DNA from 2 places in the Stenotrophomonas sp. JC08 genome. Region 2 is predicted to be linked to the other one. Evidence: riboswitches for the same ligand, from Rfam matches in the RefSeq annotation. Region 2 holds a riboswitch; the other holds the start of a gene.

Region 1 (4,278 bases), 110 kb from region 2:
ATGCGCGGTTCCAGTGCCTGCAGCTCGTGCCGCCAGCGCTGCGGGTCGTCATGCTGCTGGCCGCAGCGCACCAGCCAGGCCAGCGCATCGAGCAGTTGCAGGCGCAGCTCGCGGTAGGCATCGGCGGCGGCATTGCCGGCCTGTGCTTCGGCACCGGCATGGCGCTTAAGGTTGGCCTGCAGCTGATGCGCGTCCTTGACCGCCTTGACCAGCTGCGAGGCGGCTTCCTGGCCGTTGCGCCACCACTGCTGCTGGACCGCATCGAGCGGCTGTTCGAAGCGGCCGATGAAGCGCAGCAGTTCGCCGTACAGCGGCTTGACGTGCTGGCGGTACAGCGCCTCGCTGTCCAGGGGCGAGCGCTGCAGGCGCTGGCGCAGCACGGCGACGTCGCGCTGCGGCGAATCCAGTTCGTCGGGCGGGCAATACAGGGCCTGGCCGATGACTTCCAGGCTGATCCGGCCCAGATGGTGCAGCTCCTGGCTGAAGGCCTCGGTGGCGCTGTCGGCGCTGAGCAGTGCGCTGTCGGTCAGATAGGGCGAACGGTTTGGTGTCGGGCCGCTGGCGATCTCGGCGATCAGCCCGACCGCTTGCGGGCGGTCGGGCAGCCAGCGTTCCAGCAGTGCGGCGAAGGCCGGCTGCCACGGCCAGAACAGCGCCACGCCCAATGCGTTTATCAGGGTGTGGAACAGGGCCAGCTGGATCAGCGCGTTGTCGCCCATGCCGGCCACCGCGGTGAGCCACAGCACCGCCGCCTGCAGCAGCGGCAACGCCAGCAATGCCAGTGATGCGGTGGTGACGTTGAACAGCACGTGCGCCAGTGCCAGCCGCTGCCCGGCGCGGTTGCCGCCGATGTAGCCCATCACGCCGGTGGTCACGCTGCTGCCGACGTTCGAACCGATGGCGATGGCCAGGCTCTGCGCCGGCTCCAGCTGCCCCTGCGACAGCGCGGCCAGGGTCAGCATCAAGGTGGCGTGGGAGGACTGCACGATCACCGTCAGCAGCAGGCCCACGGCCACGAACAGCAGCGTGCCGGCCCAGCCATCGGCGGCATAGCTGCCCAGCTCGATGGTGGCCATCGCCGAGAAACCGTGCTTGATCTGGTCGATGGCCAGGAAGATGAAGGCGATGCCGACCACCAGTCGGCCGGCTGCCGCGCCCTGGGGGCCGGTGTAGCGCGCCAGCACGCCGAACACCAGCAGTGGCAGCGCCAGTGGCGACAGGCTCAGGTTCTGCCCGGCCAGCGCCAGCAGCCAGATGCCGCTGGTGGCGCCGAGGTTGGCGCCCAGCAGCACCGCGATCGCACCGCCGAGCTGGATCAGCCCGGTACTGAGAAAGGCGATGGTCAGCAGCGACACCAGCGTGCTGGACTGCAGCAGCAGGGTCGCGCCGCCGCCGAACAGCAGGCCCTTGAACGGGGTGGCGGTACTGCGCGCCAGCAGCCGTTCCATGCGGCCACCGGCCAGCTCCTTGAGGCCCTGCTCCAGGCACTGCATGCCGAACAGGAACAGCGCCAGCCCGGCGCACAGCTGCAACCAGCCGGCGCTGTAGTGGAACGATGCGCCCAGCGCCACCGCCAGTATCGCCACGGCAATCCACTTGAGCGTCTGGGTCACGACCACCTCCTCGGCAAGGGGCGGGGATTGAAGCAGGTTTGCCGGCAATTTGCGCGCTGCCGGGTCGTGCGCGACGCCTGCGACCAGCACTTTCTTCCGGGCCTGTCCCGGTTTTTTCACAATATCTGGTATTGCGGATGTCATTTATCCCCACTATCTTGTGGGCGTCGGTTCCATCGGGCAGCAACCCGGTGGACTAAGAGGGAAGCCGGTGAGCCTGTCAGGTGATTCCGGCACTGCCCCGCAGCGGTAATTGGGAACGACCCCGCCACACAGCACTGAGGCCGCCCGGCCTTGGGAAGCGGCGGGCCAGGAGAAGGCCATGCCTTCGCGCCCATGAGTCCGAAGACCTGCCGACAGCCGCGCGAAGCACACCGCGCGGTGCCGGCCGCGCGAATCTCCGGGGGGAGATGGTCGGTGCAGCACGAGTCGTGACGTGGACCCCGACGGTCCGCGCGTCGCGGTCCGTGCGACACCGCGTCCCCATGCTCTGGAAACGCCGGCCCCGCTACCTGTCGAGGGACGGGAGCCGCGTGCATCACGCATGGAGAAACACCGTGACCATTTCCGAAACGCCCGCCGCCGTCGCCACCGCCACGGCAGACGGATTCCTGTTGACCCCGCCGCCGACGGCCACCGCGATGAGCGTGACCAAGCGCAACGGCGTGGTCGAGCCGGTGGACCTGAACAAGATCGTGCGCGCCATCCAGCGCTGCTGCGAAGGCCTGCACGCGGTGGACCCGATGCGCGTGGCCACCCGCACCATCTCCGGCCTGTACAACGGCGCCACCACCCAGGAGCTGGATGAACTCTCCATCCGCACCGCCGCGCTGCTGATCGGCGAGGAGCCCGAATACGGCCGTCTGGCCGCGCGCCTGCTGGCCCGCTTCATCGCCAAGGAAGTCTCCGGGCAGGAGATCCACGCGTTCTCGCAGTCCATCGCCCGTGGCCACGAAGTCGGCCTGATCAATGATCGCCTGCTCGGCTTCGTGCAGACCAACGCGCGCAAGCTCAACGACGCCATCGACGTGTCGCTGGACCTGCACTTCGACTACTTCGGCCTGCGCACGCTCTACGACCGCTACCTGCTGCGCCATCCGCATTCGCGCAAGGTGCTTGAGACCCCGCAGCAGTTCTTCCTGCGCATCGCCAGCGCGCTGAGCGAGGACGTACCCGAGGCCCTGGCGCTGTACCAGCGCATGGGCAACCTGGACTACCTGCCGTCTAGCCCGACCCTGTTCAATGCCGGCACCGTGCACGAGCAGCTGTCCTCGTGCTTCCTGCTGGATTCGCCACTGGATTCGCTTGAGTCGATCTACGCCAAATACGGCGATATCGCCCAGCTGTCCAAGTTCAGTGGCGGCATCGGCGTGAGCTGGTCGCGGGTGCGTGCGCGTGGCGCGCTGATCCGCTCCACCAACGGCCATTCCAACGGCATCGTGCCGTGGCTGAAGACGCTGGATTCCTCGGTGGCGGCGGTCAACCAGGGCGGCAAGCGCAAGGGCGCGGCCTGCGTGTATCTGGAGACCTGGCACGCCGATATCGAGGACTTCCTGGAGCTGCGCGACAACGCCGGTGACGACGCGCGCCGTACCCACAACCTGAACCTCGCCAACTGGGTGCCGGACCTGTTCATGGTCCGCGTGGAGGCCGACCAGCAATGGTCGCTGTTCGATCCGAGCGTGGTGCCTGAGCTGACCGACCTGTACGGCGACGCATTCGAGCGTGCCTATGTGCAGGCGGAAATGCAGGGCAAGGCCGCACGGAGCATTTCCGCGCGCAAGCTGTACGCGCGGATGATGCGCACCCTGGCCGAGACCGGCAACGGCTGGATGACCTTCAAGGACAAGTGCAACCTGGCCAGCAACCAGACCATGCGTCCGGGCAATGTGATCCATCTGTCCAACCTGTGCACCGAGATCCTGGAGATCACCTCCAGCGACGAGACCGCGGTATGCAACCTGGGCTCGATCAACCTGGGCAACCACTTCGACGCGCACGGCGATTTCGATTTCGAAAAACTGGCCGAAACCGTGCGCCTGGCCGTGCGCCAGCTCGATCGCGTCATCGACCTGAACTTCTATCCGATCGAGACCGCCCGTCGCGGCAACCTGCGCTGGCGCCCGGTGGGTCTGGGCTGCATGGGCCTGCAGGACGTGTTCTTCCGCAAGCGGCTGCCGTTCGATTCGGAGCAGGCACGCGCGCTGTCCAGGCAGATCGCCGAGACGATCTACTTCCATGCGCTGGAGACTTCGTGCGAGCTGGCTATCGAGCGTGGCCCGCATCCGTCGTTCAACGACACCCGGGCCGCCAGTGGCGCCTTGCAGTTCGATGCGTGGAACATCGCCCCGGTGGATGTGGCGCGATGGGATGCCTTGCGGGCGCGCATCCAGCAGCACGGCCTGCGCAACTCGCTGCTGATCGCCATCGCCCCGACCGCGACCATCGCCTCCATCGCCGGCTGCTACGAATGCGTGGAGCCGCAGGTGTCCAACCTGTTCAAGCGCGAAACGCTGTCCGGCGACTTCCTGCAGGTCAACCGCTATCTGGTCGGCGAGTTGAAGCAGCTCGGCCTGTGGACGGCGGAAATGCGTGATGCGATCAAGCTGGCCGACGGTTCGATCCAGAACCTGCCGCAGATTCCCGAGCCGCTGCGACAGGTGTA
Region 2 (4,278 bases):
ACATCCGCTACACGCCGGACCCGAAGCCGGAAGCCGGCCTGTTCTTCCGCTCCGACCACTTCCCGTTCGCCAAGCGCGGCGTGCCGGCGCTGTCGTATTCGGCCGGTCAGGACTGGATCGACGGCGGCGTCGCGGCCGGCAAGGCGGCCTCGGACGACTACACCGCCAAGCGTTACCACCAGCAGGGCGACGAATGGCAGGCCGACTGGACCTTCGCCGGTGCAGTGCGTGATCTGGAAGTGGTCTACACCTTGGGCGAGCAGCTGGCGAACTCGCGTGACTGGCCGAACTGGAGCCCGGAAGAGGCCTTCCGCGCCACCCGTGACGCAAGCGCCGCAGAGCGCAGGTAATCACCGGCCGCCCCTCTCCCGGTGACGGCAGAGGGGCGAGGGTTTACGGAAAACAGGGCCGCACCATGCGGCCCTGTCTGTTCAGTGCTTGATGTTGTAGCGCAGCGTCAGCTGGTACTCGCGACCGGGCTGGTTGTACCAGGCCACGGTTTCATACTCGCGGTCGAACACGTTGGCGGCCTTGGCCTGCAGCGTCCACGCGTCGCTGAGAGCGTACTCCACGCGCACATCGACGGTGCCGTAACCGGCCAGACGCACGGTGTTGGCGGCGTTGTCGAAACGGTGACCGCTGCCGGCGGCGGTCACGCCCAGGCGCAGCGGACCGAACGCCTTGTCCACGTCCAGACGGCCGCTGGTGCGCGCGCGGCGGGCCAGCAGGTTGTCGTAGGTGGCCGCACCGGAAGTGTGGTCACGCGGGTCGGTGAAGCTGGCCTGGGCGTTGATGTCGAAACCGGCCAGCGACACGAAACCGGTCAACTCGGCGCCGCGGATACGGGCTTCGGCCACGTTGACCAGCGCGAAGCTGCTGTCATAACCGATCAGCTGGTCGATGCGGGTTTCATAGGCGTTGAAGGTCCAGTTCCAGGTGTCGGCGTACTGGGCGATGCCGAGGTTCAGGCTCCTGGATTCTTCCGGCTTCAGCAGCGGGTTGCTGAAGCCCGGGTAGTACAGGTCGTTGAAGGTCGGTGCCTTGAAACCGGTGCCGGCGCTGGCGCTCAGGCGCAGGCCGTTGCCGAAGGCCAGGCCGTAACCGACGCTGCCGGTGGTGTGGTTGCCGAACTGCTCGTTGTCGTCATTGCGCACGGACGCCTGCAGCGAGTGCGCGCTGAACTGGCCCAGGTACTCGGCGAACACGCCGGTGTTGTCGCGGTTGTCCACGTCGAACGCGGTGGTGCTTTCGATCTCGTCCTGCTGCCAGTCGGCACCGACGCTGATCTGCTGGCCTTCGCCGAACTTGATGTCGCCCTGCACGGCGGCGGTGTCGCGGCGGGTGTCGAAGCTGCTGGCGAAGCTGCGCCTGCCGTCGGCGGCGAAGTAGGCATCGGCCTGGTCGACGTTGCGGCCGATCTGCGCGGTCAGCTGGAACGCGTCGGAAGCGGCCCAGGCCAGCTTGCCGCCATAGACCTGCTGGCGGTTGTCGGCTTCATTGCCGCCGAAGATGCTGCCGTCGTACTCGTTGCGGGCGTCGGAGTTGAGCACGTGGCCTTCCAGGCTCACGGTTTCACCCAGTGCGTAGCCGCCGCGCACGTTGATCGAGGTGTTGCGGTAGCCGTCACGGTCCGGCTCGTCGGCATAGCAGCCGGCGCCCCAGGGGTGTTCGGCATTGCCGGCGGTGCCGCGGCAGGCGTTGATGCCGTCGGTGCTCTGGTAGCCGCCTTGGGCCGAGATCCAGCCACGTTCGCCGCGGTTGCTGAAGCCGGCGCTGGCCTGGCGCAGGTTGTGGCTGCCGGCGCTGAGTGACAGGTTCTGCTGCAGGCCCGGGCCGGCGCTGCGGGTGAAGATCTGGATCACCCCGCCGATGGCTTCGGAGCCGTACAGGCTGGAACGCGGGCCGCGCACGATCTCCACCCGCTCGATCTGGTCCACCGGCAGGTCCTGCAGGGTCGGCATGCCGTTGGTGGCCGAGCCGATGCGCACGCCGTCCACCAGCACCAGCACCTGGTTGGAGTTGCTGCCGCGCATGAACAGCGAGGTGATCTTGCCGGCGCCACCCTGGTTGGTGAAATCCAGCCCGGCGCGGCCACGCAGCAGCGCCTGCAGCGAGCTGGCCTGGCTGCGCTCGATCTGCACGCGGTCGATCACCTGCACCGGCACCACGCTGTCCTCGATCGAGATCGGCGTACGGGTGGCGGTGACGATGACATCGTCCAGTTGCGTGGGTGCCTGTTCGGCGGTGGCGATGCCCGGCAAGGCCAGGGCAAGGGCGAGGGAAAGGGTGTGGCGGGACAGTTTCATGCAAGCTCCGGTACCTGCGCGCTCCCGCGCAGGACAAGTGGGGGAGGTTGCCAGACAGAGAACGGGAGACGGAGGTCGCGCGCACGGCGCCACAGCCGCCGCCATGCCCTCCGCATCGCAACCAGTCGGCTTCCGGGCCGGTCTCCGGACTCGCAGGCGAAGCGGCAGCTGCCGTTTCCGTCCAGACGCCTTCCCGTGCACTGCACAGTGGCGGTATGTCTGGCCTTGTCCTGCTTACCGTTGCGGGGGCAGTGCCGGAATGGCGGCCGCTGGAGTTCCAGCGGTACGCGGCACCGGCTTCCCGTTTCAACCCGTCGGCGTTTGCCGGGGGTCACCCGAAAGTGTGCGCATTCTATGCGATCACATGCCGTGCATGTGCGAAGCGGCGGAGATCCGGCCGCGACGGGTAAAATGCGCGATTGCAACGCAGTATCGGAACAGACGTGACAGAAATGTGGTTCGGGCAGGCCTGCGGGCAGCCGTCGCAGGAACACCGTCAACGGGCCATGGCCCGCCAGCGGCAGCTGACCAAGCCGGAGGGCGCACTGGGCCGGCTGGAAACACTGGCCATCGAGCTGGCCGCGCTGCAGGCCAGCGACCGGCCGCAGGCCGCACAGGTACCGGTGATCGTGTTCGCCGGCGATCACGGCGTGGCCGCGCGCGGGGTTTCGGCCTATCCGCCCGAAGTGACGGTGCAGATGCTGCACAACTTTGCCGCCGGGGGCGCCGCCATCGCGGTGCTGGCACGGGAGCTGGGCCTGCCGCTGCACGTGTGGGACGTGGGCAGCCGCGCCGCCGCGCCGGTTGCCGGCGTCGTCACCGACAAGGTCCGTGCCGGGACCGAGGATTTCAGCACCGCCGCGGCGATGTCGGAAGCCGATCTGGATGCCGTGTTCGAGGCCGGCCGGCGCGCGGTGGAGGGTGCCTGCGGCAACGGTGCCGACCTGCTGGTGCTGGGCGAGATGGGCATCGGCAACACCACCGCGGCCAGTGCGCTGGGGGCGGTGCTGGGGCCGGCGTCGCTGGACGAGCTGGTCGGCATCGGCACCGGGCTGGACGCGGTGCGCATGGTGCAGAAGAAGAACATCATCAGCCGCGCGCTGACGCTGCACGGGGCAGCCGTCGATGCCGCGCCGGTGCCGGGCCGGGAGGCGCTGCGCCGCGTTGGCGGGCTGGAGATCGCGGCGATGAGTGCGGCGATGATCGCTGCCGCACAGCGTGGCGTGCCGGTGCTGGTGGACGGCTTCATCGTCTCGGCCGCTGCCCTGGCGGCGGTACGGATCAATCCCGGCGTGCAGGCGTGGCTGCTGTTCTCGCACCAGTCGGCCGAGCGCGGACACATCCGCCTGCTGGAGCTGCTGCAGGCGCAACCGCTGCTGCAACTGGACCTGCGGCTGGGCGAAGGCTCCGGCGCGGCACTGGCATTGCCGCTGGTGCGCATGGCCTGCGCGCTGCACAACCAGATGGCCACCTTCGAGGAAGCGGCCGTGGCCGATCGCGACGGTCGGCGATGATCCTGGATCTGTTGCGGCACGCCTCCACCGGGCGTCACGGTCATCTGGACGGGCGCACCGACCCGCCGCTGGTCGACGGGGCGATGGATGCGCTGTACCGCTGCCATGCGGGAATCGGCTGGAGCCGGGTGATCAGCTCGCCGCGGCGGCGCGCGCTGGATACCGCGCACGCGCTGGTGGCCGGCAGCAACCAGTTCTGCGAGATCCACCCGGACTGGGCCGAACTCGACTTCGGCGACTGGGACGGCCTGCATTTCGATGAACTGCCCGCCGAGCAGCTGGCCGCGTTCTACGAGGAGCCGCATGCGGTGGTGCCGCCCAACGGCGAGTCGTGGCCGCAGTTCCAGGCGCGCATCGAGGCGCAGCTGCAGCGGCTGGTCGACGAGGACGAGGGTGATGGCCAGCCACTGCTGGTGGTCAGCCATGCCGGGGTGTTGCGACTGGCGGTCTCGCGCATC

The links. Region 2 has a riboswitch for cobalamin ahead of btuB (TonB-dependent vitamin B12 receptor). Riboswitches for the same ligand answer to the same signal wherever they lie in the genome.
Region 1: it holds a riboswitch for cobalamin, as region 2 does, so the genes downstream of both, ACSBPQ_RS01125 (ribonucleoside-diphosphate reductase subunit alpha) here and btuB (TonB-dependent vitamin B12 receptor) in region 2, are expected to answer to the same signal.

The regions. Positions count from the first base shown of each region.
Region 1 is NZ_CP197473.1:266,235-270,512, forward strand. Features, by position in the region: gene ACSBPQ_RS01120 (Na/Pi cotransporter family protein) at 1-1,613, opposite strand, end outside; cobalamin riboswitch at 1,765-1,985, shown strand; gene ACSBPQ_RS01125 (ribonucleoside-diphosphate reductase subunit alpha) at 2,255-4,278, shown strand, end outside.
Region 2 is NZ_CP197473.1:375,350-379,627, forward strand. Features, by position in the region: gene ACSBPQ_RS01605 (M28 family metallopeptidase) at 1-350, shown strand, start outside; gene btuB (TonB-dependent vitamin B12 receptor) at 432-2,306, opposite strand; cobalamin riboswitch at 2,425-2,660, opposite strand; gene cobT (nicotinate-nucleotide--dimethylbenzimidazole phosphoribosyltransferase) at 2,750-3,820, shown strand; gene ACSBPQ_RS01620 (histidine phosphatase family protein) at 3,817-4,278, shown strand, end outside.